DNA from 4 places in the Buttiauxella sp. JUb87 genome. Region 4 is predicted to be linked to each of the others. Evidence: predicted binding sites of a transcription regulator. Region 4 holds the regulator's gene; each other region holds the start of a gene.
The links. The regulator Fur, encoded in region 4, represses iron uptake genes when iron is present. The targets are predictions, from matches to a motif close to ATAATAATGAGAACNACTATCAA.

Region 1 (8,199 bases), on a different contig from region 4:
GTGCAGGAACGCCAGCGATATCCGCTACGACCTTGCGCAGTTTTTCTACGTCTTCGCCTTTCTTACCGATTACGATGCCAGGGCGAGCAGTGTGAATAGTCACACGGATGCTCTTAGCTGGACGCTCGATAACGATACGAGATACAGACGCCTTCGCCAGTTCCTTAGTCAGGTACTGACGAACTTTAAAATCGCTGTCCAGGTTGTCAGCGAATTCTTTGGTGTTCGCAAACCAAGTAGAGTTCCAAGGTTTTACAATACCCAGGCGAATACCATTAGGATGTACTTTCTGACCCATTGCTAGTCTCCAGAGTCTCAGCGATCGGACACAACCACAGTAATGTGGCTGGTGCGCTTCAGGATGCGATCTGCACGACCTTTTGCACGCGGCATAATGCGCTTCATGCTTGGGCCTGCGTCTACGAAGATTTTCGCGACTTTCAGATCGTCAATGTCAGCGCCATCGTTGTGTTCAGCGTTAGCAATGGCAGATTCCAGAACTTTCTTGACCAATACAGCCGCTTTCTTGTTGGTGAAGGTCAAAATTTCCAGTGCCTGCGACACTTTCTTACCGCGAATAAGGTCTGCAACAAGGCGAACCTTTTGAGCAGAAGAACGAGCGTGGCGATGTTGAGCTAAAGTTTCCATCTCTTCCTCCTACTTATTTCTTCTTGGCTTTTTTATCAGCAGCGTGGCCGCGATAAGTACGTGTCGGTGCAAATTCACCCAGTTTGTGACCGACCATTTCGTCGGAAACAAATACCGGAACATGCTGACGACCATTATGGACAGCGATGGTCAAACCGATCATGTTAGGAAAGATCGTTGAACGACGGGACCAAGTGCGCAGGGGCTTCTTGTCACCGCTTTCCACCGCTTTCTCTACCTTCTTCAGCAAGTGCAGGTCAATAAAAGGACCTTTCTTGAGAGAACGTGGCATGGCTTATCCTCTAAAATTATTTGCTACGGCGACGTACGATGAATTTATCAGTACGCTTGTTGCTGCGGGTCTTCTTACCTTTGGTCTGAACGCCCCACGGAGTTACCGGGTGCTTACCAAAGTTACGACCTTCACCACCACCATGTGGGTGGTCGACTGGGTTCATCGCAGTACCGCGAACGGTAGGACGAACACCACGCCAGCGTGCAGCACCTGCTTTACCCAGAACGCGGAGCATATGCTCAGAGTTGCCGACTTCGCCCATGGTTGCACGGCAGTCAGCTTCGACTTTACGCATTTCACCAGAACGCAGACGCAGGGTAACGTAAGCACCATCACGTGCAACGATCTGCACATAGGTACCAGCAGAACGTGCAAGCTGACCGCCTTTACCTGGTTTCATTTCTACGTTATGAACGGTAGAACCAACCGGGATATTGCGCATCGGCAGGGTGTTACCTGCTTTGATTGCAGCATCAACGCCAGATTGAATCTGGTCGCCAGCTTTCAGGCCTTTAGGGGCCAGGATGTAACGGCGTTCGCCATCTTTGTACAGAACCAGTGCGATGTTCGCAGAACGGTTCGGATCGTACTCAAGACGTTCAACAATTGCCGGGATACCGTCTTTGTTGCGTTTAAAGTCAACAATACGATAAGCCTGCTTGTGACCACCACCGATGTGACGAGTAGTGATACGACCATTGTTGTTACGGCCACCGGATTTGCTGTTTTTTTCAACCAGCGGAGCAAATGGTTTGCCCTTATGCAGCTCAGGGTTGACCACTTTAACTACGTGGCGACGACCCGGAGATGTCGGTTTACATTTAACAACTGCCATTGTTTTTCTCCTCCGACTTACTCAGCGCCGCCGACGAAGTCCAGATTCTGGCCTTCCTTCAGGGTGACGTAAGCTTTTTTCCAGTCGCTACGACGACCGATACGCTGTCCATGACGCTTAGTTTTACCTTTAACAACCAAGGTATTAACGCCTTTAACTTCAACTTCGAACAGTTTCTCAACAGCAGCAACGATCTCTGCTTTGGTCGCGTCTTTTGCAACTTTGAGAACGATGGTATTTGTTTTTTCCATCGCCATAGATGCTTTTTCAGATACGTGCGGCGCGCGCAGTACTTTCAGCAGACGTTCTTCACGGATCATGCCAGCATCTCCTCAACTTGCTTAACTGCATCAGCAGTCATAACGACTTTGTCGAAGGCGATCAGGCTAACTGGATCGATTGTTGCTGCGTCGCGCACGTCAACCTTATGCAGGTTACGCGCAGCCAGGAACAGATTCTCATCCAGTTCGCCAGTTACGATCAGCACATCTTCCAGGGCCATGTCTTTCAGTTTCTGAGCAAGCAGCTTAGTTTTAGGCGCTTCAACAGAGAACTGTTCGACAACGATCAGACGATCCTGACGTACCAGTTCGGACAGAATGCTTTTCAGCGCTCCGCGGTACATCTTTTTGTTAACTTTTTGACTGTGGTCCTGCGGGCGAGCAGCGAAGGTTACGCCACCGGAACGCCAGATCGGGCTCTTGATAGAACCTGAACGCGCACGGCCGGTACCTTTCTGGCGCCACGGCTTTTTACCGGAACCAGTTACTTCAGCACGGGTCTTCTGAGCACGAGTACCTTGACGGGCACCAGCTGCATAAGCAACTACAACCTGGTGTACCAGCGCTTCGTTGAAATCACGACCGAAGGTAGTTTCGGAAACAGTCAGCGCGCTTTGCGCGTCTTTCAATACTAATTCCATTGCTATCTCCTCACGCCTTCACAGCTGGTTTAACAATAAGGTCGCTACCGGTTGCACCCGGAACTGCACCCTTAACCAGCAGCAGGTTGCGCTCAGCGTCAACGCGTACTACATCCAGGCTCTGAACAGTTACACGTTCGTTGCCCAGTTGGCCTGCCATTTTCTTGCCTTTGAACACTTTGCCCGGAGTCTGGTTCTGACCGATAGAACCCGGAACGCGGTGAGACAAGGAGTTACCGTGTGTAGCGTCCTGGGTACGGAAGTTCCAGCGCTTAACGGTACCTGCGAAACCTTTACCTTTAGAGGTGCCAGTTACGTCAACTTTTTTAACTTCAGCAAACAGCTCAACGCTAATGTCTTGACCTACAGTGAACTCTTCGCCTTCTGCAAGACGGAATTCCCAAAGGCCACGGCCAGCTTCTACGCCAGCTTTAGCGAAGTGACCAGCTTCCGGCTTAGTTACACGGCTAGCTTTTTTAGCGCCAGTGGTAACTTGAACAGCACGGTAGCCGTCGTTAGCCAGGTCTTTAACCTGAGTAACACGGTTTGCTTCTACTTCGATCACGGTTACTGGGATAGAAACGCCGTCTTCTGTGAAGATACGGGTCATACCCACTTTTTTACCGACTAAACCAATCATTGTTTCAACCTCTCAATCGTCAATGACCTGATTAACCCAGGCTGATCTGCACGTCAACACCAGCAGCCAGATCCAGACGCATCAGAGCATCAACGGTTTTCTCAGTTGGCTCAACGATGTCAACCAGACGCTTGTGAGTGCGAATTTCGTACTGATCACGCGCGTCTTTGTTGACGTGCGGAGAGATCAGAACGGTAAAGCGCTCTTTGCGGGTCGGCAGCGGGATCGGACCACGTACTTGCGCACCAGTGCGCTTAGCAGTCTCGACGATTTCCGCAGTTGATTGATCGATCAGACGATGATCAAACGCTTTAAGGCGGATACGGATTCTTTGGCTCTGCATGAGACCATAGCTCCAATTATTTTATAGACGAAAAAAATCACTACTCACACCCATTACGATTGATGGGGGAGTGTAATCGTTCATACATAGTTCCCCAATTGGGAACATTGTCGACAGCAGCTTCGCTGTCAGGCTCATATCGAGCCAGCCGTCGATTAAGACAGGCCCGCGCATTATACGTAAATCTGCTTCTTAAGCAAGTCATGGATACGAATTAAACAATCTTTTGCATCTGGTTGCACTTCACCTCCCACAAAATTTGTAACACGATCTGATTAGCATATTCTCTGCGGAACATTACACGTAACTCTTCAAACTCCATTTTGCTTTACAAAGTTCATTGATTTAGCTTTAAAACTCATTTTGCCTGATACTGGTCAACCACGATGCTTATAGTCCCTTCTCTTCCGGCATTCCTTTTTATTGGCCTGCACATTGGCTGTCTATTGCGTTTAGCATGGGTCGATTATCATTGCCTACTTCTACCAGATAGATTGACGTACCCTCTGCTTTGGTCTGGTTTACTTTATCAAGTCTGTTTTTCCACTGACCATTTGTCGGAATGTGTAATAGGTGCAATTGCTGGGTATATGATTTTATGGATGCTTTACTGGATTTACTTTCTTTGGCGCAAGGTCGAGGGCATTGGCCACGGTGATATGAAGCTTTTGGCTGCACTAGGGGCATGGCATGGATGGCAAAGTCTGGGTTGGATTATATTTGCTGCAGCGATGACTGGTCTAATATGGGCATTAATAACACGAGTTTATCGGAAGAATTACGTGTTACTGACTACCACTCCGCTACCTTTCGGACCAAACCTTGCGATAGCGGGTGGTTCTATAGGGTGGATATGCACTTCCTTCCCACAGTTTAAAGAACTCAGTTTCCTTCTTTGATTTGCGACTGAAGATAATTCTGCAAACCAATTTTAGAGATGAGGTCCAATTCAGTTTCCAGCCAGTCAATATGATGCTCTTCTTCAGTAAGAATTTGGATGAGCATATCGCGACTGACATAATCATGAATGGTATCTGCGTAAGCAATAGCCTCACGTAAATCTTTGGCACCATCCAGTTCTAGTTTGAGATCAGACTGAAGCATTTCTTCAACATCTTCACCGATATGAAGTTTGCCTAAGTCTTGCAGGTTAGGAATGCCTTCGAGGAACAAAATACGCTCGATATATTTATCGGCGTGTTTCATTTCATCAATGGATTCGTGATATTCAACTTCGTTGAGGCGCATTAAACCCCAGTTTTTGAACATTCTCGCATGGAGAAAATACTGATTGATCGCGACAAGCTCGTTTCCCAATAATTTATTGAGATAATTTATTATCTTAATATCACCTTTCATTTTTTACTCCCTCCGCTTCCACTACATGAAGCGTAGATGTAGCACGGAGTAAGTCAAAAAAAAGTGACTGGCTTAGGCAATCTCTTTAAATTCTGGGATCTGCAATAGCTCTTCTTGCATGATTTCTCGTGCTGCGCGAATGCACTTGCCACACTGGTTACCCACTGGCACAAACTTGCGAAGCTGCTGGAAAGATTGTGGATGAAACTGGCGTACAGCCTGCCGAATTTTTTTATCACTAACACCATTACACAAACAAACGTACATAAGTACTCCCGTTCAAATTACGCGCAAATTGTAAATGAGAATAGTTATGATTACAATAGCACACGCTTGTTTGATGCACGTGATAAGCGGCAAAAAATGCAAAAAAAAGAGCGCCTGAGCGCTCTTTTTTCATACAAAGATATCAGCGATTAAGCGATAACTTTAGCAACAACACCAGCGCCTACAGTACGGCCGCCTTCACGGATTGCGAAACGCAGACCGTCGTCCATTGCGATTGGGTGGATCAGGGTAACAACCATTTTGATGTTGTCGCCCGGCATTACCATCTCAACGCCTTCTGGCAGTTCGATGGTACCAGTCACGTCAGTTGTACGGAAGTAGAACTGTGGACGGTAGCCTTTGAAGAACGGAGTATGACGGCCGCCTTCATCTTTGGACAGAATATAAACTTCAGATTCGAACTGAGTGTGCGGCTTGATTGAGCCTGGCTTAGCCAGTACCTGACCACGTTCGATATCTTCACGTTTAATACCACGCAGCAGAACACCAACGTTCTCACCAGCACGGCCTTCGTCCAGCAGTTTGCGGAACATTTCAACGCCAGTACAGGTTGATTTCACGGTATCTTTGATACCAACGATTTCAACTTCTTCACCAACTTTAACGATACCGCGCTCTACACGACCGGTAACAACTGTACCACGGCCGGAGATGGAGAATACGTCTTCGATTGGCAGCAGGAACGGCTTGTCGATAGCACGTTCTGGTTCTGGGATATAAGTATCCAGGAAGCCAGCCAGTTCGATGATTTTAGCTTCGTAATCCGCGTCGCCTTCCAGTGCTTTCAGCGCTGAACCACGTACGATTGGAGTATCGTCGCCTGGGAAGTCGTACATAGACAGAAGTTCACGAACTTCCATTTCTACCAGTTCCAGCAGCTCTTCATCATCAACCATGTCGCATTTGTTCAGGAACACGATGATGTAAGGAACGCCAACCTGACGACCCAGCAGGATGTGCTCACGAGTCTGTGGCATTGGGCCATCAGTTGCAGCAACAACCAGGATAGCGCCGTCCATCTGAGCAGCACCGGTGATCATGTTTTTAACGTAGTCGGCGTGCCCTGGGCAGTCAACGTGCGCATAGTGGCGAGTCGGGGTGTCATATTCAACGTGGGAAGTGTTGATGGTGATACCACGAGCTTTTTCTTCTGGTGCGTTATCGATCTGGTCGAAAGCACGAGCAGAACCACCGTAGGTTTTAGCCAGAACGGTAGTGATTGCTGCAGTCAGAGTGGTTTTACCATGGTCAACGTGGCCGATAGTACCGACGTTGACGTGCGGTTTTGTACGTTCAAATTTTTCTTTAGACACGGCTATATTCCTTACTGTTGCGCTCTCCCCTCAAGGAGAGAGCACGGGATCAATGTTTTTTAAAACCCGGGGTTTATTTACCGCGAGCTTCGATTACGGCCTGAGCAACGTTGTTTGGCGCGTCATCATACTTCAGGAATTCCATGGAGTAAGATGCACGACCTTTGGTCAGTGAACGCAGTTGAGTTGCGTAACCGAACATTTCAGACAACGGAACTTCAGCGTGAATCTGAACGCCAGTAGCGTTAGATTCTTGACCTTTCAGCTGGCCACGACGACGGCTAAGGTCACCGATAACGTCACCAGTGTTCTCTTCTGGAGTTTCAACTTCAACCTTCATGATAGGCTCAAGCAGAACTGGTTTCGCTTTCTTAAAGCCATCTTTGAAGGCAATAGAAGCGGCCAGTTTAAACGCCAGTTCAGAGGAGTCAACGTCGTGGTAAGAACCGAAGTGCAGACGCACGCCGAGATCTACTACTGGGTAACCCGCCAGAGGACCAGACTTCAGCTGTTCCTGGATGCCTTTATCAACAGCAGGGATGTATTCCGTTGGGATCACACCACCTTTGATGTCGTTGACGAACTCGTAACCTTTCGGATTCGAACCCGGCTCCAGTGGGTACATGTCGATAACAACATGACCGTACTGACCACGACCACCAGACTGCTTAGCGTGTTTACCTTCAACATCGGTAACTTTCGCGCGAATCGCTTCACGGTAAGCAACCTGAGGTTTACCAACGTTAGCTTCAACGTTGAATTCACGTTTCATACGGTCAACGATGATGTCGAGGTGAAGTTCACCCATACCAGCGATAATGGTCTGGTTAGTTTCTTCATCAGTCCATACGCGGAATGATGGATCTTCTTTAGCCAGACGACCCAGAGCCAGACCCATTTTTTCCTGGTCAGCTTTGGTTTTCGGTTCAACAGCGATAGAAATTACCGGTTCAGGGAATTCCATACGCTCCAGAATGATCACATTGTCCTGATCACACAGGGTATCACCGGTAGTCACTTCTTTCAGACCAATAGCTGCAGCGATGTCGCCAGCGCGAACTTCTTTGATCTCTTCACGTTTGTTAGCGTGCATCTGTACGATACGGCCCAGACGCTCACGTGCTGATTTCACCGGGTTGAACACGGTGTCGCCAGAGTTAACCACACCAGAGTAAACGCGGAAGAAGGTCAGGTTACCAACAAACGGGTCAGTTGCGATTTTGAACGCCAGAGCAGCAAACGGCTCGTTGTCGTCAGAGTGACGAACAGCCGGAGTGTCTTTACCGTCGTCCAGCATACCGTTAATCGCAGTAACGTCAGTTGGAGCTGGCAGGTATTCAACAACCGCATCCAGCATCGCCTGAACACCTTTGTTCTTAAATGCAGAACCACAGGTAACCAAGATAATTTCGTTGTTCAGTACGCGCTTACGCAGAGAAGTTTTGATCTCTTCTTCAGTCAGCTCTTCGCCACCAAAGAATTTCTCCATCAGTTCGTCAGAACCTTCAGCAGCGGCTTCAACCAGTTTCTGGCGCCATTCTTCGGCCAGTTCCTGC
Region 2 (8,199 bases), 180 kb from region 4:
GCCACAAACAACGTGGCTTTCCCACCAAACGGCACGCTTTGCGCGCTGGTTAACAACCGCACCGCATCACCATAGTTACCTTCTATGGCCTGGAATAAGGCGTCTGAAGCTTGACCGACTTGTGCGGCAACAAAGGCTTCGCGTTCACGGTTAATCTCTTCAAGTACCAGAGGATCGAGTTCGTTTGCCCCCTTCTCCGCCCAGTTTTGTGTTTCTGGCGGCCAGGTATCCAGCAGGCCTAAAAACGCCACTGCTTCGCCTGCCGCTTCAAGCCGTGCCGCAATGCCTTGCGCGAGTGTGCCACCCAACGAATATCCCATCAGGTAATACGGGCCATGCGGCTGAAGTTCGCGCAGGGTTTGCAGATGCGATTCGCAAACCTGTGCCAGATTTTCCGCTTGCTGCATCGGGCCATCCGGGCGCGGTGACTGAATACCGGTAATCGACCAGCGCGGGTCGAGATAACGCTGCAACACACTAAATTGCCAGGCAAAACCCGACGCCGGATGGAAGCAGTACAGCGTCGGCCCGTGGCTTTTACGCAACGGCAGAACCGCAGCAAAACCTGCGCGGCTGGCCTCTTCTTCGCCCTGCCCTTGTGCCAGAGTTTCCGCAAGTTGGCCGACGGTGGACGCCACCATTACCTGGCCGACGGTCACCGGCCTTGCGAGGGTACGGCGTAATTCAGCCGCCAGGCGCATCGCCAGTAATGAATGGCCGCCGAGGGCAAAGAAGTCGTCATCCACGGACTGAATTTCACAACCCAGCAGGCTGGCAAAAGATCCAGCGATGGTGATTTCCAGAGCCGATTCGGGCGCACGACCGCTGCTGCGTAACGCCAGTTCAGGCAACGGCAATGCTTTTCTGTCCAGCTTACCGTTGGCGCTCAGCGGGAATTCATCCAGCTGGATTAACGCCACCGGCACCATATGCGCAGGCAGGACCGCGCTAAGTTGTTCACGCATTGGCTCGAGGGGCAATGCCTGACCAGCAGCCGAAACCAGATAACCGACCAACTGGCGAGCATCACCGCCGCTAACGGCTTCTTTATTGAGCACGCAAGCGTGTGTCACGGCCTGTGCCACATCGGGCAAAGCCTGCAACGCACGGTCAATATCCCCTAGCTCAATGCGCTGGCCGCGGATTTTTAGCTGATCGTCGCTGCGCCCGAGATATTCCACCGCACCGTCATCCAGCCAGCGTGCGACGTCACCGGTGCGGTACATCCGCTCACCTGCGGCAAAAGGGTCGGCAACAAAACGGCTGGCGGTGAGATCCGGGCGGGATAAGTAACCTTGCGCAAGTTGAATGCCGGTGAGGTAAAGATCGCCTGCAATACCCGGCGGTACCGGGCGCATTGCCGAGTCCAGAATGCGCAAGCCCGTGTTCCAAACCGGCCAGCCAATCGGCACGCTGCTACCCGACACCTGCGCCAGTTCGTCACCAAATGCCGGATACCAGCTCACGTCCACAGCGGCTTCCGTTGGCCCATAAAGGTTGTGTAGCGGCGCGTGAGTTAGCTGTTCCCACTGGCGGCACAGTTCGGTTGGCAGCGCTTCACCACTACAGAACACGCGGCGTAATGTGGTGCAGCTGGCAATCGCGGCTTCATCGCCAAGTGCTGCAACAAACGCGCTCAACATCGAGGGAACAAAGTGCGTGGTAGTAACGCGATAACGGGCAAAGAGCTGCTGTAGCGCTTGTGGATCGCGGTGCGCCTCCGGCGGTGCCATCACCAGTTGTGCGCCAACCAGATACGGCCAGAAAAACTCCCACACCGATACATCAAAACTGCATGGGGTTTTCTGCAAAACCACATCTTCAGCGTTTAATGGATAGTGATTTTGCATCCATAACAGGCGGTTAACGATGGCCTGTTGCCCAACCATCACCCCTTTCGGGCGGCCTGTTGAACCAGAGGTGAAAATCACATACGCGGTGTGTTCGGGGCGCGAAAGTGCTTGCCGCTCCGGTAAATTATCGGTTTCCAGCAGCGCCTGATAACTAAAGGTTTGCAAACCATTGATGACGCTAAATCGCGGGAGCTGCTCTTGCGCGGTCAGCAGCAAACGCGGCGCCGCATCTTCCAGCATCATATGCAGGCGTTCGTCGGGATAACCAGTATCCAGCGGCAACCACGCTGCGCCCACTTCAACAATCGCCTGCAACGCCAGTGATAAATAGACCGAACGCGGTAGCGCCACCGCCACCACATCGCCAGGTTTCACGCCACGGGCAATCAGTTCACTGGCCAAAGCACGCACCTGTTGGTGCATTTCACGATAAGTAAACTGATGGTTTTCATCAGCCAGCGCCGGAGCATTTGGCGTGCGCAGAACCTGTTCGCCAATCAACTGGCTTAAGGTTGTCGCGGGAACTACCGTTTGCGTGGCGTTGACACCATCCAACAGTTCTATTTCGGATTCATGTAGCAGTTGGGCATCCACACAGCGTAAGTCGGGATTGGCCGCAAACTGGCGCAAAAGTCGCGGCAAACGAGCGAGATGTTGCTGCAATGTGCCGGCATCATAACGCTCGGCGTTCGCCAGAATTTCCAGCGAGAAGTCGCCCTGTTCGCTGATATACAGCGCAATTTCCAGATCTCGCACTGGCCCTGATGCCAGTTGATGCGTAACCCCGTCAATGCCGTTGAAATCCAGGCGGTAATCAAACATTTTCAGGTTCAATACCGGGCCATATAACGGCTCACCGCTGGAAACCTGCCCTAAATCACGCTGGATTTGCTCGGCATCGTAGCGCTGGTAACGACGCAGGCCTTTTAACTCTTTCGCCAGATTTGCGGCGAGTGCCGCAAGGGTAAAGTCCGGCTCGATACGCACGCCAAACGGCAGCACGTTTAACACCGGGCCGGTTGCGCAAAGCGCTGCGGAACCCATGCGGCGCATGAAGATAAAGCCCGCCGAATAATCAGCACGCCCGCTTAAGCGCCCGAGCCACAAGGCCACCAGCCCTAACGCCATATCGGCGGCGGTCAGGTTATGGGAGCGAGCGCTGTTCACCAGCTCCATGAACTCAGTGCTGTCAAAATGCAGCGACTGGCGAATCAATTGCGTAGTGGACCCCTGGCCTGTCAGCGGTTTAGCCGAAAGCGTGGCGGGAGGCGGCAGCTGTTTGGTTTTACTTGCCCAAAATGCCGCATCGCGTTGCCAGGCGTCGCTTTCTCGGTAATGTTCGTATTCAGCCACCACTTCGCTAAACGGGGTAAACGGGCTGGGTTCAGGTTGCACATTCTGACAGTAGGCACTGTAAATATTGGCAATACGGCGGGTAATGGCGGTGAAGCTGAAGCCATCTACCACTAAATGATGGAAACGTTGATACCAGAACCAGCGCGTTTCGCTGACTCGTAAAATCTGATGATGGTAAAGCGGTTTGCCGCTACTGATACGTAAATCCTGTTCGAGATCGTTGCGCATCATGGTCAATGCCGCCGCTTCTGGGTCGGTGCTTTCACGGAGATCGCGGCACAGCGGCAGAGTGAACGACGCGTCAGGATCAACCCACTGGCGCGCTTCGCCATCCACTTCGCTAAAGCGCATGCCAAGGGTATCGGCCTCTTTCATTCCGGCGACGATAGCCTTGCACAGTAGCGCTTCATTGAGTTCGCCTTTTAATTCAACGTAATGGGCCACGCTCCACGCATTGGCCTGTGGCAAAAGCTGATCCGCCATCCAGATGCCGGGCTGCGCCGCCACTAACGGCAAGGTCATTATATTTTTACTCACCGATCACCCCAGTTTTTGCAAAAGATGAAGGTTGCAGTTGCGTCCAGTTGGCAAGCAGCCAACGGTTGCACTCATCGTTTGATGCCGGTTCACAAACCACCTGCCAGCCACCGGGCAATGCACAGTGTTCAGGCCATAAACTGAACTGTTGCTGGCGGTTTTCAAGGATGAAAAAACGGCTCTGCACTGAGTCGAAGGGATTACTAAATTCCATGCCTTACTCCTGTTTAAAAGACGCTTTCCACAGCCAGGTCAGACCGTCGAGCAACCCGCCTCGCCAGCAAAGCGCATCATGCCCACCGTCAACCTGACGGTAGAAAATCGGCTGCTGTGTCTGTTGTAGTAAGGGATAAATTCGTTGATTAACTTGATGAATGAGCGGTTCTCTGACCCCTGCTTCAAGATAGATGCGTAACGGTTTTGCGCAGCGCAAGCCGCTTTCCAGTTGCTGGATTAACTGCCCGCCGTGCGCCGCGGTTTCGCGCTTTGGCCACCAGTACGAACCGGACTGGCTAAGCACGCAGCCAAATTGTTCCGGCCAGTGGAGTGCGGCATAAAGCGATGAAAGCCCACCATAGCTTTGCCCCGCCACCACGGTGGTTTCAGGGTTTTCATTCCAGCGGATTTGCGCACGAAGCTGCGGCAAAAGCTCCTCTTGTACCGCACACCAGAACTGCGCATTACACGGCAGCTCATCGCTACGCGTCGCATCGTCGATGACATCAATCAGCACGTAAACAGCGGGCGGCAGCTCACCGCTGTCCGTTTGTGCCTGCAACGCGGACCATACCGGCATCCCTTCCGCCCAGAATTGCCCGTCGAGCAAAATCGCCAACGGGCGCTGCTCCGGTGATTCATCGCCGGTGGTGAATATCCACACCCTGCGCTGGTTGTGCAGACGTGGGCTATTCCAGGTGATGCACTGCGGCTCGCGGTAGGGTATTTCCAGTGCTTGCCAACCGGGCTGCGGTGGCGCATCGGGCAGATGAAGTGCTGACATGGGATGCCCGCGTCCGCCGTGCCAGCTTTCAGGATTCAGAGGGTCGGCAATCGCACATGGCAATAATTTTCGCCACCCTTCGCGCAGCGCCATAGGTTCCGGCACGATGCCTTCGAAGGCTGCCGCCGGGAAATCCTCTTCGCAAGATGACGGAATAAAACAGTAACTGCCGCGCCAGGTGCTGCTGAGCTGCGTTTCCCACAGCCAGACATCCGTCCCCGCCACGCGTTCAAGGGTTTGTGGACGAGCGCGTTGGTGATGGTCAGTAACGCCAGTGATGTAAATCCAGACTCGTTTGATCGCTGAGGTTTGCTCACTGCCTTGTGGGTCACGCCACAGGAATGTCACCGTACATTGGCCGTCTTTCTCACCGCTAACGGTAGGTATCCCATGCGCCAGCCTTTGCTGCCACCAGCCTTCACTTCCTGTCAGAATATTTCTCACTAGAACATAACCATTTGAAATTATTGATAACGATCAATAAGGCTGAAATATATTGATAATACTATTGATAATTATTTGCATTTGCAATAGCGTATTTCCGCGCTTTGAGCTACCAGCTTCCTGGTGCAAAAACAATAAATTGCCGGACTTGACCGCACAATTTCCTCATTTCATGGGGGTTGGCGGGGAGATCTTGGTATCACTATGTGAAATCCATGCTGCACCCGATCCCTCTGGGAATGGAATGACAACGGGTTCAGCGGAAAAGCAGGCCGCCATAATGACTATAAAAATTAACTATTCCCTCGCGATGCTGATTAATCTGGGAATCTACGGTGCCACACTCCCCGCTTACGCGGCAGAGCAAGCGGCATCAGCAACGGCTCAAACCGCTGCGACAAGCAACGACAACACGCCGATCCCCGCCGACGAAGACACCATGGTGGTTACCGCTGCCGAGCAGAACTTGCAGGCTCCAGGGGTTTCGACCATCACCGCTGAAGAACTCAAGAAGCGCCCACCCGCGCGTGATATCTCCGAGATCGTCCGTACCATGCCTGGCGTGAACCTCACCGGTAACTCCACCAGCGGCCAGCGCGGTAACGGCCGCCAGATTGATATTCGCGGTATGGGCCCGGAAAACACCCTGATTCTGATCGACGGCAAACCTGTCACCAGCCGTAACTCTGTTCGTTTGGGCTGGCGTGGCGAGCGTGATACCCGCGGTGATGCAAGCTGGGTGCCACCAGAAATGGTTGAACGCATTGAAGTGATTCGTGGCCCTGCGGCCGCGCGTTACGGTAACGGTGCAGCAGGCGGCGTGGTGAATATCATCACCAAAAAAGGCAGCGGCGAGTGGCACGGTTCGTGGAACACTTATCTCAATGCGCCTGAGCACAATGATGAAGGCTCAACCAAACGTACTAACTTCAGTCTGAACGGCCCGCTGGGCGGGGATTTCAGCTTCCGTCTGTACGGTAATCTGGATAAAACTCAGGCCGATGCCTGGGACATTAACCAGGGCCACCAGTCTGAACGTACCGGGATTTACGCGGATACGCTGCCCGCAGGCCGCGAAGGTGTCACCAACAAAGACGTCAACGGTGTAGTGCGTTGGGACTTTGCGCCCATGCAATCACTGGAACTGGAAGCGGGCTACAGCCGCCAGGGCAACCTGTATTCCGGCGATACGCAGAACACCAATACCAACCAAATCGTTAAAGATAACTATGGTAACGAGACTAACCGTCTGTATCGCCAGAGTTACTCACTGACCTGGAACGGCGGCTGGGATAGCGGCCTGACCACAAGTAACTGGGTGCAGTATGAGCACACGCGCAACTCGCGTATGCAGGAAGGCCTGGCCGGTGGTACCGAAGGGATTTTCTCCAGCGATAAATTCAGTGATATCGACCTGAGCGACGTGCTGTTGCACAGCGAAGTGAATATCCCGATTGATTTCGTGGTGAATCAGAACCTGACGTTGGGTACCGAATGGAACCAACAGAAGATGAAAGATTTATCGTCAAACAGCCAGACGTTTATGGGCGGGCCGATCCCTGGCTCAAGCAGCACCGACCGTAGCCCGTACTCGGAGGCAAAGATCTTCTCGTTGTTTGCTGAAGACAACATGGAAGTGACCGACAGCACCATGCTGACGCCAGGTCTGCGTTTTGATCACCACAGTATTGTGGGCAACAACTGGAGTCCGTCACTGAATCTGTCTCAAGGTTTAGGCGATGACTTCACGTTGAAAATGGGCATCGCCCGCGCCTATAAAGCGCCAAGCCTGTATCAAACCAACCCGAACTACATTCTGTACAGCAAAGGCCAGGGTTGCTACGCCAGCGGCACCGGCGTGGGTTGCTACATGATGGGCAATGACGATCTCAAAGCGGAAACCAGCATTAACAAAGAGATCGGTCTTGAGTTCAAACGTGATGGCTGGCTTGCCGGTGTGACCTGGTTCCGCAACGACTACCGCAACAAAATTGAAGCGGGTTATGCCCCTATCGGCCAGACGGCATCAGGCAAAACCAAAACAGATATTTACCAGTGGGATAATATTGCTGAGGCACTGGTAGAAGGCCTGGAAGGTGCATTAAACGTGCCGGTCTCCAATTCTGTGAACTGGACGAATAACATCACTTATATGCTGGAAAGCAAGAATAAAGAGACTGGCGAGCGCCTGTCTGTTATTCCGGAATATACCTTGAATTCCACGCTAAGCTGGCAGGTTCGCCAGGACATTTCACTGCAATCGACCTTTACCTGGTACGGCAAGCAACAGCCGAAGAAGTACAACTATAAAGGTCAGCCAGCAACAGGAACGGAAACCAACGAAGTGAGCCCTTATAGCATTTTGGGCCTGAGCGGAACCTGGGATGCGACGAAAAACGTTAGTCTGACGGCGGGCATCGATAACCTGTTTGACGAACGTCACTGGCGTGCGGGTAATGCCCAGACGACTGGCGGCACGACCGGTTATATGTATGGTGCGGGTGCCGCAACGTATAACGAATCCGGTCGTACTTATTATGTGAGTCTGAATACGCACTTCTAAGTTTTTGTCTATTCGGCGGATGATGCCTGCGCTTATCCGCCCTACGAGAAACCCGTTGTAAGGTGGATTAGCGTGAGCGACATCCACCGTTTTTAAGCGATCGCGATGCAATATCAACTATCCCATTTCGACTTCTTCCCTGGTCAGCGGGTTTTCCGCGTCGATTTTGACGCCACAACCTTTCAGCCCGACGATCTGTTATGGCTGCCGCATCATCAACGTTTATCCAGTGCGGTAAAAAAACGCCAGGCCGAACATCTCGCGGGAAGAATTGCCGCCGCTGAAGCGCTGCGTTTTCATGAAGTGACGGATTATGTTCCCGGAATCGGTTTGCATCGCGAACCTTGCTGGCCACCAGGGTTTAGCGGCAGCATTTCGCACAGCGGTAATATCGCGCTGGCAACAGTCATGGCTGACGACCCACTTTTACGAGTGGGAGTAGGCAT
Region 3 (8,199 bases), on a different contig from region 4:
GCTGACTACCGATCAGAAAAAGCAATTTGGCCCGCTGGTTTCTGATTACGCGATTCTGTATGGCTTCTCCCAACAGATGAACCAGGTTATGGACGATGGCATGAAGCCAGTCGCCGATAGCGTAAACAGTATTCGTGTGCCGCAAGATTATATGACCCAGAGCGGTCCATTGCGTCAGGCAAATGGCTCACTTAACGTATTAGGTCAGCAAGTACAGAATGCCAAAATGCAGGCAGACAGCGCTCGCTCCACCCTGAAGCAAGCCGACGAACTGAAGCCCGTTTACGATCAGGTATATCAGAAAGTGGTTACGGGTCCGGCAGCGGCGATGGCTCCACTGATTCCTGCGGCACAAACCTTTACCGCTCAACTGGTGCAAGTGGGTGATTTCATCCAGCAGCAGGGAACTCAGGTTGGTTTTACCGCAGGCGGCATTCAGTTCCCAACCTCACAGCAGGCAAGCCAGTACAACTCGCTGATTGCTCCGCTGGCATCACAGCATCAGGCATTTATGCAGGCGTACTCGGCTGCACAAAGCTCTATGCAGTAATGGTGATTTCCCCCGCTTAATGGCTGTCTCTTATACACAACTCGCCCTGGCAATCTTGTCGGGGCGAGATCTGTAAGCCCCGCAGGTTTTCCGTTCACCCGTGCGTTCAGTTATCTCTTTAATTCCCGAAAACGGTGAACGTATTAAGGAGTTAACGCCAACTCCTTAATAATCCAGGCGCCCGGCAAATCAATCGCCGCTAAAGCGGTAAACACTGTTTTTCACCCAACATTCGGGGGCGTTCGCGATTCGTTCCCGACGATCGCTCTCTCACGTGGCTCCCGGCCACGTGACCCCGACTGAAGGGTAAAAAACGGCGCGATTGAAGCCGGGGACAAGGTCAAAACCGCTCTGGTTTTTGACTTTGTCCTTGAATTTTGGGTCCGGCTTAAATCGCCTCCATTTTGACTCCAGGTGGCAGGGTCCAGCCGTCGGGAACGGCTGGAGGGCGCGATCGTCTGGAACGAATCGCAACCGACCCTGACACGGAGGCAAAATGGAGGTTTACCGCTTGCGGCGATTTATTTGCCGGGAGTCAGGGTTCTTAGGGTGGCGACGGTGGCCACCCTAAGACGTTCACCGGTTCTGTGGCGACATAAGTACTCAATCGCCTGGTGAACGGAACCTTCTTCGGCTCGACAGGAACCGGCCCTCAAAGTTGTGACTAAGAGACAGCGCTTAATGGCGGGGGATGCTTCCCTCTTTTAGTCGTCCCATTCCTTCTAATTTCACGTCGCGTGTACAAATTTGTCATAAATATGACACCGCCTGGCGCTGTTCATAAACTCATCATTAACTGTCAGTAATGAGAAATACTCATGCCAAATACAATATCCCAAAAGACCGCCCGTGAAGGGTTAAGCAACCCTGAGCTGTTTGAAGGCGGAGTATTCGTTACCAGGAATGGTGTTGCGGAACTCTTCGTCCAGACCGCAGCAGAACGTCAGCTAGAAGAGGCCGACCCAACCGATATCGGATAAACGCTACGCTGGCAGACAAAGGTGTCAGAATTCGTGAATGGCTGGGTGTGGAAAATGAGTATCGTTGTTTTTATGACCATAACAATCATGACGAAATCAGTATTTTACTCTACGCAAGCATGAAGGAAGATTTTGAATCGGCTTTGTATCACCATTCAGTTATTTACTGAATAGAGCGATGCTTCAGGCGCTCAGCCCAGAGGCGGCCTGAGCTCCAGCCCTGTGGACGGCTAAAATAAACCTTGTCATTCACCGTGATTATATGAGTTAATGCATTCATCGGTTTGAAGCACAGAACCTTTAAGCAGTTTAGTAGCGCAGTCCTCAAAGAGTTATCATAGATACCCTTCGACGTGATCTACCTTCCTTTATCGCTTTAAAAAATCTGTAAAACATTCCAATTGCGCCGGAAGGCAAATTTAATTTAAAAGGTAATATCTATGTCTAACAAAATGACTGGTCTCGTAAAATGGTTCAACTCTGACAAAGGCTTCGGCTTCATCACTCCTGACGATGGCTCAAAAGACGTGTTCGTACACTTCTCTGCTATCCAGAACGATGGCTACAAGTCTCTGGACGAAGGCCAGAAAGTGTCTTTCACCATCGAAAGTGGTGCTAAAGGCCCAGCTGCTGGTAACGTAACTAGCCTGTAAGGTTAGCGTTAGCAAAGCTAAGAATTAAAAAAACCCGCCTCTGGCGGGTTTTTTGTTTCTGGAATTTACTTCCCAAACAACCGTCGTGAATTATCTTCAACCTTTCCCAAAAGACGTCGTTTCTGCATGGTACGCGTCCAGCTTGTCGATAGTCCGGCGGCGGACAGCAAGCGATGGAATTGTTCGTCATCAAATGGCATATGCCAGGCGATGGCGATAGCTTCAGCCACCGAAACATCACTTACTCGGGAAACCAGTTCCAGTGGATTTTCTGTCGATACATTGCCTGCCAGCACGACTTTATACAGCCAGCCGCAATAACCCGTTTCCTGCATCAGCGAAGACATATTGTTAATGCCAAAATGGTAATTCAGCTTGTAGCACGGTGAGCGCGGTTGTGTGACCTGAATCAGTGCATCGCCCCAACGGAAAATATCACCAATATAGACATCTTTTTCTGTCAGCCCCTCGGTCGATAAATTTTCACCATAGGCTGGGGCGGTAAACAGTTCAGCCTGTTCGGGGAATTCACGCGCCCACCAGGTGTAATGCTCGCGCGGATAATGGCACAACGCGCGATCTGGCCCACCATGAACAATTTTTTCAGCCTGTTGATCGCCTTCCAGACCCAACTCAGTGAGTTTCAGCTCACCATCGACCTGATATTTGGCGATCGCACTTGGCCTGCTGCCTGCATACTCACGAACTTTGCCAATATATACGTTTAGCGGATAGTGCATCGGATCCTCCCTGTGGCCAGACGACAGATATAAAAAAAGCGAGCCATCAGGCTCGCTTTTCATCAGTTGCTTTGCAACTTATTTTTTAGCGGCAAAACGTGCTGCTGCTTCGTCCCAGTTCACCACATCCCAGAATGCTTTGATGTAGTCAGGGCGACGGTTTTGGAACTTCAGATAGTAAGCATGCTCCCACACATCCAGACCCACGATTGGGAAGCCGGATACGCCAGAAACCGCTTCGCCCATCAGCGGGCTGTCCTGGTTTGCGGTGGAAACCACAGCCAGTTTGTCACCTTTCAGAACCAGCCACGCCCAGCCGGAGCCGAAACGAGTTGCCGCAGCTTTCTCAAATTCTGCTTTGAAATTATCAACGCTACCGAAGTCACGCTCGATGGCGGCTTTCAGGTCACCTTGCAGGGTGGTGCCAGTTTTCAGGCCTTTCCAGAAGAAGCTGTGGTTAGCGTGGCCACCTGCGTTGTTACGCAGAACGGTTTTCTTGTCAGCTGGCAGTTGATCCAGTTTAGCGATCAGCTCTTCAACTGGCAGGCTTGCGAACTCTGGCAGAGATTCCAGCGCTGCATTAGCGTTATTTACGTACGCCTGGTGGTGTTTGCTGTGATGGATTTCCATCGTTTGCTTGTCGAAATGCGGTTCCAGAGCGTCGTATGCGTAAGGCAGGGATGGCAGTGTATAACTCATGTTCATCATCTCCATTTATTATCGAACGGCGCACAAGCTGTTAACGCCGCGTAATCAGTTGGTTCATTATAGTTAATTAAATGATATTGAAAATGATTATCAATGCCGTACTTTTAGCAAGGTTATAACTTTTCGTCATGATGGAGAAAATGTGAGCACTGTCAGGTAGATAAATCGTTTTTTGCCATCAGCCACAGAAACTGGCATTGCCGCAAAGGTAGCGTTGGGCAAATAGGGTGATAGTCGGCGCTTCATTCTTGCCTGGAGCACTACAATGTCGCTTAACGTCGCCCTTTTCGGTATCGGCCTTGATACCTACTGGCCGCAATTTTCTGGCCTGGAACAGCGCCTTACAGGCTATCTGCAACAAATTGACCATCGTCTCGCCGGGCTTAACGCGACGGTGATTAATGGTGGCCTGATTGATAGCGTCGCCAAAGCTGACCGCTTTGCTACACAACTTCAAAGCCAACCAGTCGATGCCATCGTGCTGTATATCAGCACCTACGCGCTGAGTTCCACGGTGCTGCCGCTGGTGCAAAAGATCAATAAGCCGGTGATTATCCTCGCCCTGCAACCAGAACTGGGTTTGCCGTACGGGAAAATCCGCGAGATGGCCGATCGTGGCGAACGTACCGGCGAATGGCTGGCACACTGCCAGGCGTGCAGCGCACCGGAACTGGCAAACGTGTTTAATCGCGCGGGGATTCGTTACCAGCTGATCGTCGGGGCATTGCAGGGTGATGAATATGCCTGGCAGCAAACGGAACAATGGCTGCAAGCCCTCGAAGTACACAAACAGCTGGCGGCTTGCCAGGTGGGCGTGTTGGGGCATTATTACGACGGCATGGTCGACGTTTACAGCAACATGACCAACCTGAGCGCCAAACTCGGCGTGCGCTTCAAGCCGCTGGAAATGTGCGAGCTGGCCGAATACCGCGAGCTGGTCACGCAAACCGCCAGCAGGCAAAAATGGCAAGAAGTGGAAGCCTCGCTGCAAATCGATCCCGCCTGTGAAAAAAACGAATTAGAACGTGCCGTCCAGACCGCTTGCGCCATGGATCAACTGATAGAAAACAACCACCTTGGTGCGCTGGCGTATTACTACGAAGGGCGCAATGGCAACGCTTACGAGAACATCATTACCTCGATTATTCTCGGTAACACGTTACTGACTCAGCGTGGCATTCCCGTTGCCGGTGAGTATGAAATCAAAAATGTGCTGGCGATGAAAATCCAGCAATTGCTGGGCGCGGGTGGCTCGTTCTCTGAGCCGTATGGCATTGAATTCGCGGATGATGTGGTGCTGTGGGGGCACGATGGCCCAGCACATCCACTGATGGCCGAAGGCAATGTGCGGCTGGTGCCGCTGCCGGTTTATCACGGCAAGCCGGGTAAAGGCGTCTCTATTCAGATGACCGTTAAACCCGGCCCTGTTACGTTCCTGTCGATTGTTGAGGATGCACACAACGGCGTGTGTTTGCAGTATGCCGAAGGGGAGGCGGTGGCTGGCGAAGTGCTGGATATTGGCAATACCAACAGTCGCTATCGCTTCGCGCTTTCGGCGCGCGATTTCACCACGCAATGGTGTCTCGGTGGGCCAGCGCACCATTGTGCGATTGGTCTGGGGCATCAGGGGGCGGTTCTGGAAAAACTTGCCTGGTTGCTCGGCGTGCAAACCACAAAAATCTGTTAGTCCAAAAACGGTGGATGGCGCTTGCGCTTATCCATCGCTCACTTTCATTCGCAGCTAATCGACCCACAACTTGAAATATCATGGTTATAAAGAACTGTGACCCCCGTCAATCGCACCCCCTGAATTTTGCCATTTTTCTCTCCGCCACGGCAGCACATAGAAGGTTAGCAAGTTGCTCAATCCTTAGACTCAGTGGCAATGGGGTAGTCAGCTGTCACCCCTGAGTTTTTTAGTTAAAACAGAGGGATATGGATAATGAGTAATGCAATAACGATGGGGATAATCTGGCATCTCGTGGGCGCCGCGAGCGCTGCCTGTTTTTACGCCCCTTTTAAAAAAGTGCAGCGTTGGTCATGGGAAACAATGTGGGCGGTTGGCGGCTTCGTTTCCTGGATTATTTTGCCATGGACGGTGAGTTACGTTTTACTTCCTGATTTTTGGGCTTACTTCGGCTCGTTTAACGCTTCAACTTTGTTGCCAGTCTTCTTGTTTGGCGCAATGTGGGGCATTGGTAACATTAACTATGGCCTGACCATGCGCTACCTGGGCATGTCGATGGGCATCGGTATTGCGATTGGCATCACGCTGATTGTCGGCACCTTAATGACGCCAATAATTGCCGGAAAATTTGATGTGCTGATTGGGACACCAGGTGGACGCATGACGTTGCTGGGTGTTCTGGTTGCGCTGATCGGCGTGGCCATTGTCACCCGCGCAGGCCAACTCAAAGAACGCAAAATGGGCATCAAGGCTGAAGAGTTCAACCTGAAAAAAGGGCTGGTTCTGGCGGTGATGTGCGGCATTTTCTCAGCAGGTATGTCCTTTGCGATGGACGCCGCAAAACCGATGCACGAAGCGGCAGCAGCACTGGGCGTTGACCCGCTGTATGTGGCCTTGCCAAGTTACGTGGTGATTATGGGCGGCGGCGCGCTTGTCAACCTTGGCTTCTGCTTCATTCGTCTGGCAAAAATGCAGAACTTGTCGATAAAAGCAGACTTCTCACTGGCAAAACCATTAATCATCAGCAACGTGTTATTCGCGGCACTTGCCGGTTTGATGTGGTATCTGCAGTTCTTCTTCTATGCCTGGGGCCACGCTAAAATTCCTGCGCAGTACGACTACATGAGCTGGATGTTGCACATGAGCTTCTACGTGCTGTGCGGCGGGTTGGTTGGCTTGATTATGAAAGAGTGGAAATCGGCAGGAACTCGTCCTGTTGGTGTACTGAGCGTCGGTTGCGTGGTGATTATTATTGCTGCCAACATCGTCGGCCTCGGCATGGCAAATTAATTATGTTTCAATAGCATATCGTTGACGCCACAGCCGTGGCGTCAACCCCGTTTCCTTGGTAAAGACCACCGAAAAATAGTTACTATCCTCAAAGCCACAGCGTGTGGCGATATCACCAATCAACAACTCACTATGACGCAATAAATCCTGTGCCTGGCAGATGCGTAACTGGCGTAAATACTGGCTGATGCTCATGCCGGTTTGCTGGCGGAAAATCTGCCGTAAATGGCGCTCTGCCACCTGATGTTGCTGGCAAAAATGCGCAAGCTCAAAGGACGAATCGAGGCTTTTCCCCAACGCTGCCAGCAATAAATCGAACGTTTCGCTACTGTCTGGCCCAGTTGCATCCTGAGATTGATAGCGATGGCGGCGCAACAAAATGCACAGTTGCAGGAACAGGCTCTCGGTCAGACACACCGACAGCGCGTCCATTTTCACGCTTTCGTGTTCCAGTTGGCCGATTAACTGCCGCGCTTGTGCCATGCCGTGGCTACTCAGCCGCCAGCGTGGATCTTTCCCGGCAGCCCGTGTGCTGTGCAACAAATCATTCCAGTCGACGTTGAGTTTGAGCCTTTCAGGGCAGTAGATGATGTTATGCAGCACTAAACCGTTAACCGATTCGTAGCTGTGGCGGTCTTCCGCGCGGATATAAAACAGGTCGCCGCAGGTGATGCGATACGGCCGGTCATTGAGGGTGTGCAAGCCGTTACCGCGCCAAACCAGCACCAGCTCGCAGAAATCGTGGGTATGTTCGGCAAAGACATTTTGCGGATAGCGATCCGCCACCGCCACGGGCTGCGTGGCAGAAACGAAGAAATCCGCTTTTTTGAGAACTAAATGATTTGCCACCGTAATGCCTCAAAAACCAAAATCTAAATGGTGGATGACGTTTCGCTTATCCACCCGACAAAACAAGCACCGTAGGTCGGATAAGCGCAGCGCCATCCGACAAACTAACAGGCAAGTATTGGCTTTTTTGGCTAAAAAAACGGTGATTGCCCTCGCGATTACTGAAGTTGCGTATCTCGGCCCTGGCGAATCTCACGCGGTGACCAGGAAAACTCACGCTTAAACAGCGTCGAAAAGTGGTTACTGTCGCCAAAACCGCATTGAAAAGCGATGTCTGTGACGCTTTCGTCGCCATGGCGCAACAAGTGACGTGCTTTCATCAAACGTAAACGGTTGAGATAGCGTTGGGGCGTCATACCCGTTCGCTGTTTTAGCTGGCGATGCAGAGTACGCAGGGAAAGTGTGAATTGTGAAGCCAGTGCTTCCCAGCAAATATCTTCAGCGAAGTGATCTTCAAGCCATGCCATCAGCAGATTTAACCGGCCTTCTGAACTTGCAGCACCTTCCACCATGCTGCCTTTGCGCAGCAATACCAGCAACTGCATAAACAGAATTTCACGGTTGGCGACAGAATGGGTATCCGACGCTTCACCAATTTGCTCAAACTGTTCAATCAGCCCGCGTACTTGCTGCAAAACGGGTTGATTCACGCGCCAGTGCGACGGGTAATGGCCGTCCTGCTCTTGCGGCAGCAACTTATCCAACCCGGACAAAAAGCAAAATGCGTCTGGCGCACGGTACA
Region 4 (8,199 bases):
ATATGGCTTTGAAAAAGCAATCATTATCGGCCATTCCATGGGCGGTAAAGTTGCGATGGCTCTGACAGCTATTGCACCTGAGCGCATTGATAAACTGGTGCTGATTGACATTGCACCGGTGGATTATCAGGTACGCCGTCACGATGAAATTTTCGCGGCTATTAATGCAGTCAGTAGTAGTGGAGCGAAAACACGTCAACAAGCCGCTATGGTGATGCGTGAGCATCTGAACGAAGAAGGTGTGATTCAATTCTTGCTGAAGTCATTTGCTGACGGCGAGTGGAAGTTTAATGTTCCGGTATTGTGGGAACAGTACGAGAATATTGTCGGCTGGCAAGCTATCCCAACCTGGAATGAACCGGCACTGTTTATCCGTGGTGGTGCATCCCCTTATGTTGACGAATCACACCGCGAAACGCTGCTTGCGCAATTCCCTCAGGCGCGCGCTCATGTGGTTGCCGGTGCCGGACACTGGGTTCACGCCGAAAAACCTGATGCTGTTTTGCGCGCAATCCACCGTTTTATCGACGCAAGTGCCGCAAACTGATTAAAAACAAACCGACTGGCTGTTAGATGCAGCTAACGCGTTGGCGCGCAAGCCATGCTGATGTATGATTGCGCGCTAAAATGCGCCAGAGCACCCCGCTCCGTGCCACCTGAATTCCCTGTCAGTAGTCTAATCATGGCAAAAGAACAAACGGACCGTACTACATTAGATCTGTTCGCGGACGAGCGTCGCCCCGGGCGGCCAAAAACTAATCCGCTGACGCGTGATGAGCAACTGCGTATCAACAAACGCAACCAGCTCAAGCGCGATAAAGTACGCGGCCTGAAGCGAGTGGAACTGAAGCTCAATAACGATGCAGTAGATGCACTAAATCATCTGGCTGAAGCGCGCAATATCAGTCGTAGTGAGTTGATTGAAGAGATTCTACTCGCGCAACTGAAGCAGCATCTCAGTTAGTTGAAAGGCTATATGCCCGGAATACGATGTTGCAGTCTGTGCACAACAGGCTGATAGCAGTTTCCGCACCGCAATGTGTTCTGCTATGATTGCCCTATCTGTGGCCAATTAGCAGCCACCATACCATTAAGTATCAAGAGGTTATTTTACTCATGGCAATCGTAGGCATTTTTTTCGGCAGCGACACTGGTAACACCGAAAATATCGCGAAGATGATTCAAAAACAGCTCGGTAAAGACGTTGCTGAGGTGCATGACATTGCTAAGAGCAGCAAAGAAGACCTGGAAGGCTTCGATATTCTGCTTCTCGGCATTCCAACGTGGTATTACGGTGAAGCGCAATGCGACTGGGATGACTTCTTCCCGACTCTGGAAGAAGTTGATTTCAACGGCAAACTGGTCGCCCTGTTCGGCTGTGGTGACCAGGAAGACTATGCAGAATACTTCTGTGACGCATTGGGCACTATCCGTGACATCATTGAGCCACGCGGTGCTGCTATCGTCGGTCACTGGCCAACGGCGGGCTACCATTTTGAAGCCTCTAAAGGTCTGGCTGACGACGATCACTTTGTCGGTCTGGCTATCGATGAAGATCGTCAACCAGAACTGACCGCTGAACGCGTTCAGAAATGGGTCAAACAAGTTTCTGACGAGCTGAACCTGGCAGATATCATCAACGCCTGATTCTGGATGTGACGCAGCTTTTAAACGGGTTGCGTCACATTGATAGATTATTCCGATTAAAATAATCGCTACAAATTTTTAACTTTTCGGTTTGTCCCTGTACAATGACCCCCTGGCTAAATAGCTAACAAGGCAATTAAATCGCGACTCAGCCGCCATTTTTTAGCTTGATTATGAATAATACTTGCGGTTTCCATTTAGAATCTGCAGTTCTATAATGAGACGCATTCATCTTAACGCTCACCCTGAGTCCGAGCGATCCGTTAAGCAACAGGACAATTTCCGCATGACTGACAATAATACCGCATTGAAGAAGGCCGGCCTGAAAGTCACGCTTCCGCGATTAAAAATCCTTGAAGTGCTACAGGGTCCGGTGAACCATCATGTCAGTGCGGAAGACTTATACAAACGTCTGATTGATATGGGCGAAGAAATTGGTCTCGCCACAGTTTATCGTGTACTAAACCAGTTTGATGATGCAGGCATTGTCACTCGTCACAACTTCGAAGGCGGCAAATCCGTATTCGAGTTAACTCAACAACATCACCACGACCACCTGATTTGCCTGGACTGCGGCAAAGTTATTGAGTTCAGTGATGATTCAATTGAATCTCGTCAGCGTGAAATCGCATCACGCCATGGCATCCGTCTGACCAACCACAGCCTGTACCTTTACGGTCACTGCGCTGAAGGTGATTGCCGTACCGACGAGAATGCACACGAAATCAGCGAAAAGTAATCCGCATATCTGACATTCTGAACCAGATGTCAGGTATAAAAAAACCGGTGAGGAAGCTCACCGGTTTTTTTATTGCCTGAATTCACAGATTACTTGTTGTTCGCACGAATCTCTTGCCAGATTTTATCGCACTTGGCTTTTACCGCCTGGTCGTTACCAGTACGAGTGGCCTGAATACAGTTTTGATAATCCAGGGTGCGCACCGTTTCTTTCTTCGCAAATTCCTGGTGTTCCTTTTCCTGACCCAGCACGTTTAACACGCTCTGACAGGCCTGAATTTTATCAGGATTCCCTTCTGCGGTATTGATACAGGCGCTATAGGCTTGTTTCAGTTTTGTATCTTCAGGTGCCGTTTTAGAGGGTTGTGCGCAGGCGCTCAAACCTAAAGCCATGACCGTAACCAAAATGATTTTTTTCATGCTCGATATCCTTTATAAAACCGGGCGCTTTCACGCCCGGAATCGAATCAGAAGATGGTGAACGGTGCGATGACGATGAATTTCACGTCACGCTCATCCTGGAAGATGTTGCCGTAACCACCGCCCCAGCTTGGGATGTCGGAGTGGTTGTCGTATTGAGTGAAGTGCAGTTTGAACAGAGTGCCTTTCGCGCGCCCATCCTGAATGGTGTACAACGCGTCAAGGCTGTACGCCGATTCTTTCAGGCGATTGTCAGCATCGTAGTAACCGTCAGTGGTTGGTTTAGAGCTTGGTTTTGCATCCCATGCGTAAACATACGAAGCACCTACAGCCCAACCAGCCAGATCCCAATTGCTCAGGTCATACATGGCACCCGCGAAGATGGCTTTTTCACCATTGGCGTTGAAGTCAGAACGGTTATCCCACCAGATATCCAGACGACCGTTTGACGATGCGTAAGTTGGGGTCATACGTTGCAGGAAGTAGCCCTGCTGGCCATCAGCCTTGACCATGGTACCTTCGAGCCGCAGGTCAACCTGGCCCACTTTGTAGCCGAATGTCAGAGCCTGCAACCATGCGGTGCCGTCATACAGATCGTTAACGCTGCCATCAGAGACTTTGTCACGCGAACCGTAGAACTGGTAGCTGGTAGACAATGGGCTGCCAGCTACATCAAATTTGTAGCTTGCTTTAGTGAAGTATTGGTCGATATACCCTTCTGCCTGACCGAATGCCGCTTCAAGAATCAGATCATTTTTGAAGTCATACTTCGCGCCCAGCGAGTGCAGATACTCAACTTTGGTGTTCTTATCGTTCTGATAGAACTTGTCCATCTCCAGGTGCCACGGAGCTTTATACTCATTGGTCCACATGTAGGAGAAGCTCAGAGCACCGGCATCGGCATAATCAAAGTTTGCCCCGGCTTCAGCGCCCTGGTAAGTACCAGGCATGAAACTCCAGTGTGGTGCTAATAAAGATTGCCCTGTTGGCTGGATGTAACCCGCACGGGCCCAAACCGGGCCGTATTTGAATTTAGCTGCGGCTTTATAAAGGCTTATACCGCTCTTATCGCCGGAATAATCTTCATCGTAAGCTTTGTTTGAAGAGGAAAATGCGATTTCGTTCGGGTGGCCGCTGTCGCCATTTTCTGCCATTTCGATAGCAGTAAAGGCGGCGATATCCAGACCAAACATGTCAGCAGCATAACCGGACTGGAAGTCCAGATTGGCGTTCCAGGTAGCGTGAGAAAGGTTAGTTTCATATTTATCTGTCGTAACATCTTTACGGTCACGTTCACGCTGCCAGTAATAAACACCACCGGTCAGTGTTGAATCATCAAAAAAACCTGCTGCACTTGCCTGAGGGATAACAACCAGTCCAGAAAGAGCCGTGACGCCTGCAATAGCAAGGGCCAGCGCACTACGTTTGCCACTAAACGTACGCATATAAAATTCCTCTTTGACGTATAAATAATCGCCGGACGTTAAAAGACGTCAGATAGCGAAAAAAGTAAAAATGCCTAACGGCTAAAGCGGTTATAAATATTTTCCCGCATTTACTGCTCCCCATAAGACTATTTTTCGCGACGCGAATTATCAACGACTTTGTAAGAGTTCATTCCGATATTATGACAGAGAGCACATAATTCATGAGTATTTGTAACAAAAATCAACTGTGGAATTTTATGTTTATAAATCAACAAATATTGATATAAACCACCATATGAGAGCGCTCACATGATAAAAGAAAGGATTTATTATGTTCCGAGATTGACCAGCCAGAGAATTCCCAGGGAAATATAAATAACATTAATTCGCATCGCGAATGTAAGTAAATATTTAATCCTGTGATTATTAAGCAAAAAAAAACGCCGCGATTTGCGGCGTCTTTGTTACATATTGACTGCGTGTATAACTAATTACTCGCCTATTTTGGCCCAGGTATCACGCAAACCAACGGTGCGGTTAAACACCAGTTTTTCCGCAGTTGCCAGACGGCTATCAAGGCAGAAATAACCTTCACGCTCGAACTGATACGCTTTGCCTTTCTCAGCATTTTGCAGGCTTGGTTCGACGAAACCTTGCTTAATCACCAGAGACTCTGGGTTGATCGTTGCCAGGAAATCTTCCGCCGCACCTGGGTTAGCCACGCTGAACAGACGGTCGTAAAGGCGAATTTCAACTGGCAAGGCGTGTTCAGCACTTACCCAATGAATAACGCCTTTTACTTTACGGCCATCAGCCGGGTCTTTGCTTAATGTGTCCGGATCGTAGGAACAATGCAGCACGGTGATATTCCCGGCTTCATCTTTCTCAACACGATCGGCTTTAATCACATAAGCATTACGCAGGCGGACTTCTTTGCCCAACACCAGACGCTTGTACTGCTTATTCGCTTCTTCGCGGAAGTCAGCACGATCAATGTAAATCTCACGGCTGAACGGCACCTGGCGGCTACCCATTTCTGGCTTGTTCGGATGGTTTGGCATGGTGACCATTTCCACTTCGCCCTGCGGGAAGTTTTCAATAATCACTTTCACCGGATCGAGCACTGCCATCGCGCGCGGGGCGTTTTCGTTCAGGTCATCACGAATACATGATTCCAAAGCAGCCATTTCAACGGTGTTGTCTTGTTTGGTCACGCCAATACGCTTACAGAACTCACGAATAGAACCGGCAGTGTAACCACGACGACGCAGGCCAGAAATGGTTGGCATACGTGGGTCATCCCACCCTTCCACTACTTTCTCAGTCACCAGCAGGTTCAGCTTACGCTTAGACATGATGGAGTATTCGAGATTCAGGCGAGAGAACTCGTACTGACGCGGGTGCACAGGAATAGTGATGTTATCCAGCACCCAATCGTACAGACGACGGTTGTCCTGGAACTCCAGCGTACATAAAGAGTGAGTAATACCTTCCAGCGCATCGGAAATGCAGTGCGTGAAGTCGTACATCGGATAGATGCACCACTTGGTACCAGTCTGATGGTGTTCAGCAAATTTGATGCGATAAATAACCGGATCGCGCATCACGATAAATGGTGATGCCATGTCGATTTTCGCACGCAGGCACGCAGTGCCTTCAGCAAATTCACCGTTACGCATTTTCTCGAACAGCGCGAGGTTTTCCTCGACGCTACGATCGCGGTATGGGCTATTTTTCCCAGGTGCGGTCAATGAGCCGCGATATTCACGGATCTGCTCTGGAGTCAGTTCGTCAACATACGCCAGACCTTTATTGACAAGCTCTACAGCATAGTTGAACAACTGATCGAAATAATCGGAGGAGTAGCGCACATTGCCTGACCAGTGAAAACCAAGCCATTCAACATCGTGCTTAATTGAATCTACGAATTCGATGTCTTCTTTTGCTGGGTTAGTGTCATCGAAACGCAGGTTGCACTGCCCTTGATAATCTTGTGCGATACCAAAGTTCAGGCAGATGGATTTTGCATGGCCGATATGCAGATAGCCATTTGGCTCTGGCGGAAAACGGGTGCAAATGCTGGTGTGCTTACCATTAGCCAAATCTTCATCAATAATCTGGCGAATAAAGTTAGTTGGGCGGGCTTCTGCCTCACTCATCGCGGGTTCCTCTGTGCAAAAACTTCAGTTATCGGCACATGATCTTATAAGCAAGCGTCGGAAACAACCTTTTGTTGAATAAATAAGGGGATCGGGAAGGGTCAAGCTGGAGCAATAAAAAAGCGGCTGGAGAAAATACTCTCCAGCCGCTAAAGGCACAATCTATGACTCAGGAGCGATTATTTGCCTTTAATTTCGTACAGAGGCGTTTGCCCCGCAACCACTGAACCTTGCGCCTGAATAACCAGACCGCTGTAGTCATCAATGTTGCTGCAAACAACCGGGCTAATCATGGAGCGAGCATTTGCGTTCAGGAAATCAAGGTCCATTTCCAGAATCGGCTGGCCTGCAACCACTTCAGCACCCTCTTCTACCAGACGAGTAAAGCCCTGGCCGTTCAGTGCGACAGTATCAATGCCCATATGGACAACGATTTCTGCACCTTTTTCGGTTTCCAGACAGAACGCGTGGTTGGTATTAAAGATCTTAACGATAGTACCGGCAGCTGGCGCGACAACCATTTTCTCGGTTGGCTTAACAGCAACACCATCACCTACTGCTTTGCTGGCGAAGGCTTCATCTGGAACTTGTTCCAGAGCAACCACATCACCCGTTACTGGAGAAACCAGAGCGGCGATGGTGACAGCGTTTGGTACAGCCTGTGGTTTTGCAGTAGCTGCGGCAACCGGTGCAGCTGTAGCGCTAACTGGAGCCGCTGCAACATCACCTACCGTTTTCATTGCGTTAGCAATTTTCTCAGCGACGAAGCCGACGATGATTTGCACGCTGGTTTTGTTCAGACGGATAACACCGGTTGCACCCAGGCGTTTAGCCAAAGATTCGTTAACCAATGAAGAGTCTTTTACGTTCAGGCGCAGACGAGTGATACACGCGTCGATGCCTGTCAGGTTAGCTGAGCCACCCACAGCAGCGATGTACTGACGAGCCAGCTCAGAAACATCTTGATTGCTATTGGCGCTAACATTCACGTCCTGACCATCAGTTTCATCACCTGCAACAGCCAGTTCACGCCCTGGGGTCAACAGATTGAATTTGGTGATAGTGAAACGGAACACAACGTAGTAGATAGCGAAGAACACCAGGCCTTGCGGGATCAGCATGTACCAGTGTGTCGCCAGTGGGTTACGGGAAGAAAGCACCATATCCACCAGACCCGCACTGAAGCCGAAACCAGCAATCCAATGCATGCTTGCTGCGATAAATACGGAGATACCCGTCAGCACTGCGTGAATCAGATACAGAACTGGGGCCACGAACATGAAGGAGAATTCCAACGGTTCGGTGATACCAGTAAAGAAGGCAGCAAACGCACCCGCCATCATGATACCCATGACTTTGGCTTTGTTTTCAGGACGCGCACACTGGTAAATTGCCAGCGCAGCACCTGGAAGACCGAACATCATGATTGGGAAGAAACCAGCCTGGTAACGACCTGTGATACCCACAATACCGGTACCTTCAGCGATAGATTTAGCACCGCCAAGGAACTTAGGAATATCGTTGATACCCGCAACGTCGAACCAGAATACGGAGTTCAGCGCGTGGTGCAGACCCACTGGAATCAGCAGACGGTTGAAGAACGCATAAACACCTGCGCCAACAGAACCCAACTTCTGAATGTGCTCACCAAAGTTTACCAGGCCGCTAAACACGATTGGCCAGATGAACATCATGATAAAGGCAACAGCAATCATCACGAAGGAGGTGAGGATTGGAACCAGGCGGCGGCCACTGAAGAAGGACAACGCTCTTGGCAGTTCGACACTGCTGAAGCGGTTGTACAACTC

Region 1: a site for Fur is predicted at 5,344-5,366, ahead of bfd (bacterioferritin-associated ferredoxin). Genes of this name have one in related genera too.
Region 2: a site for Fur is predicted at 5,249-5,271, ahead of fes (enterochelin esterase). Genes of this name have one in related genera too.
Region 3: a site for Fur is predicted at 3,703-3,725, ahead of sodA (superoxide dismutase [Mn]). Genes of this name have one in related genera too.

The regions. Positions count from the first base shown of each region.
Region 1 covers NZ_SNVY01000002.1:21,146-29,344, forward strand. The annotation lists gene rpsC (30S ribosomal protein S3) at 1-298, opposite strand, end outside; gene rplV (50S ribosomal protein L22) at 316-648, opposite strand; gene rpsS (30S ribosomal protein S19) at 662-940, opposite strand; gene rplB (50S ribosomal protein L2) at 957-1,778, opposite strand; gene rplW (50S ribosomal protein L23) at 1,796-2,098, opposite strand; gene rplD (50S ribosomal protein L4) at 2,095-2,700, opposite strand; gene rplC (50S ribosomal protein L3) at 2,711-3,340, opposite strand; gene rpsJ (30S ribosomal protein S10) at 3,372-3,683, opposite strand; gene bfr (bacterioferritin) at 4,566-5,042, opposite strand; gene bfd (bacterioferritin-associated ferredoxin) at 5,115-5,309, opposite strand; gene tuf (elongation factor Tu) at 5,459-6,643, opposite strand; gene fusA (elongation factor G) at 6,717-8,199, opposite strand, start outside.
Region 2 covers NZ_SNVY01000003.1:238,845-247,043, reverse strand. The annotation lists gene EC843_RS13185 (enterobactin synthase subunit F) at 1-3,731, opposite strand, end outside; gene EC843_RS13180 (MbtH family NRPS accessory protein) at 3,739-3,960, opposite strand; gene fes (enterochelin esterase) at 3,964-5,190, opposite strand; gene EC843_RS13170 (TonB-dependent siderophore receptor) at 5,471-7,753, shown strand; gene entD (enterobactin synthase subunit EntD) at 7,859-8,199, shown strand, end outside.
Region 3 covers NZ_SNVY01000002.1:159,918-168,116, reverse strand. The annotation lists gene EC843_RS09160 (DUF3053 domain-containing protein) at 1-550, shown strand, start outside; gene EC843_RS24535 (hypothetical protein) at 1,369-1,530, shown strand; gene cspA (RNA chaperone/antiterminator CspA) at 1,971-2,183, shown strand; gene yiiM (6-hydroxyaminopurine reductase) at 2,249-2,923, opposite strand; gene sodA (superoxide dismutase [Mn]) at 3,002-3,622, opposite strand; gene EC843_RS09135 (L-fucose/L-arabinose isomerase family protein) at 3,897-5,318, shown strand; gene rhaT (L-rhamnose/proton symporter RhaT) at 5,574-6,608, shown strand; gene rhaR (HTH-type transcriptional activator RhaR) at 6,609-7,457, opposite strand; gene rhaS (HTH-type transcriptional activator RhaS) at 7,616-8,199, opposite strand, start outside.
Region 4 covers NZ_SNVY01000003.1:416,391-424,589, reverse strand. The annotation lists gene ybfF (esterase) at 1-547, shown strand, start outside; gene ybfE (LexA regulated protein) at 683-964, shown strand; gene fldA (flavodoxin FldA) at 1,117-1,647, shown strand; gene fur (ferric iron uptake transcriptional regulator) at 1,934-2,386, shown strand; gene chiQ (ChiQ/YbfN family lipoprotein) at 2,476-2,805, opposite strand; gene chiP (chitoporin) at 2,853-4,250, opposite strand; gene glnS (glutamine--tRNA ligase) at 4,724-6,391, opposite strand; gene nagE (N-acetylglucosamine-specific PTS transporter subunit IIBC) at 6,571-8,199, opposite strand, start outside.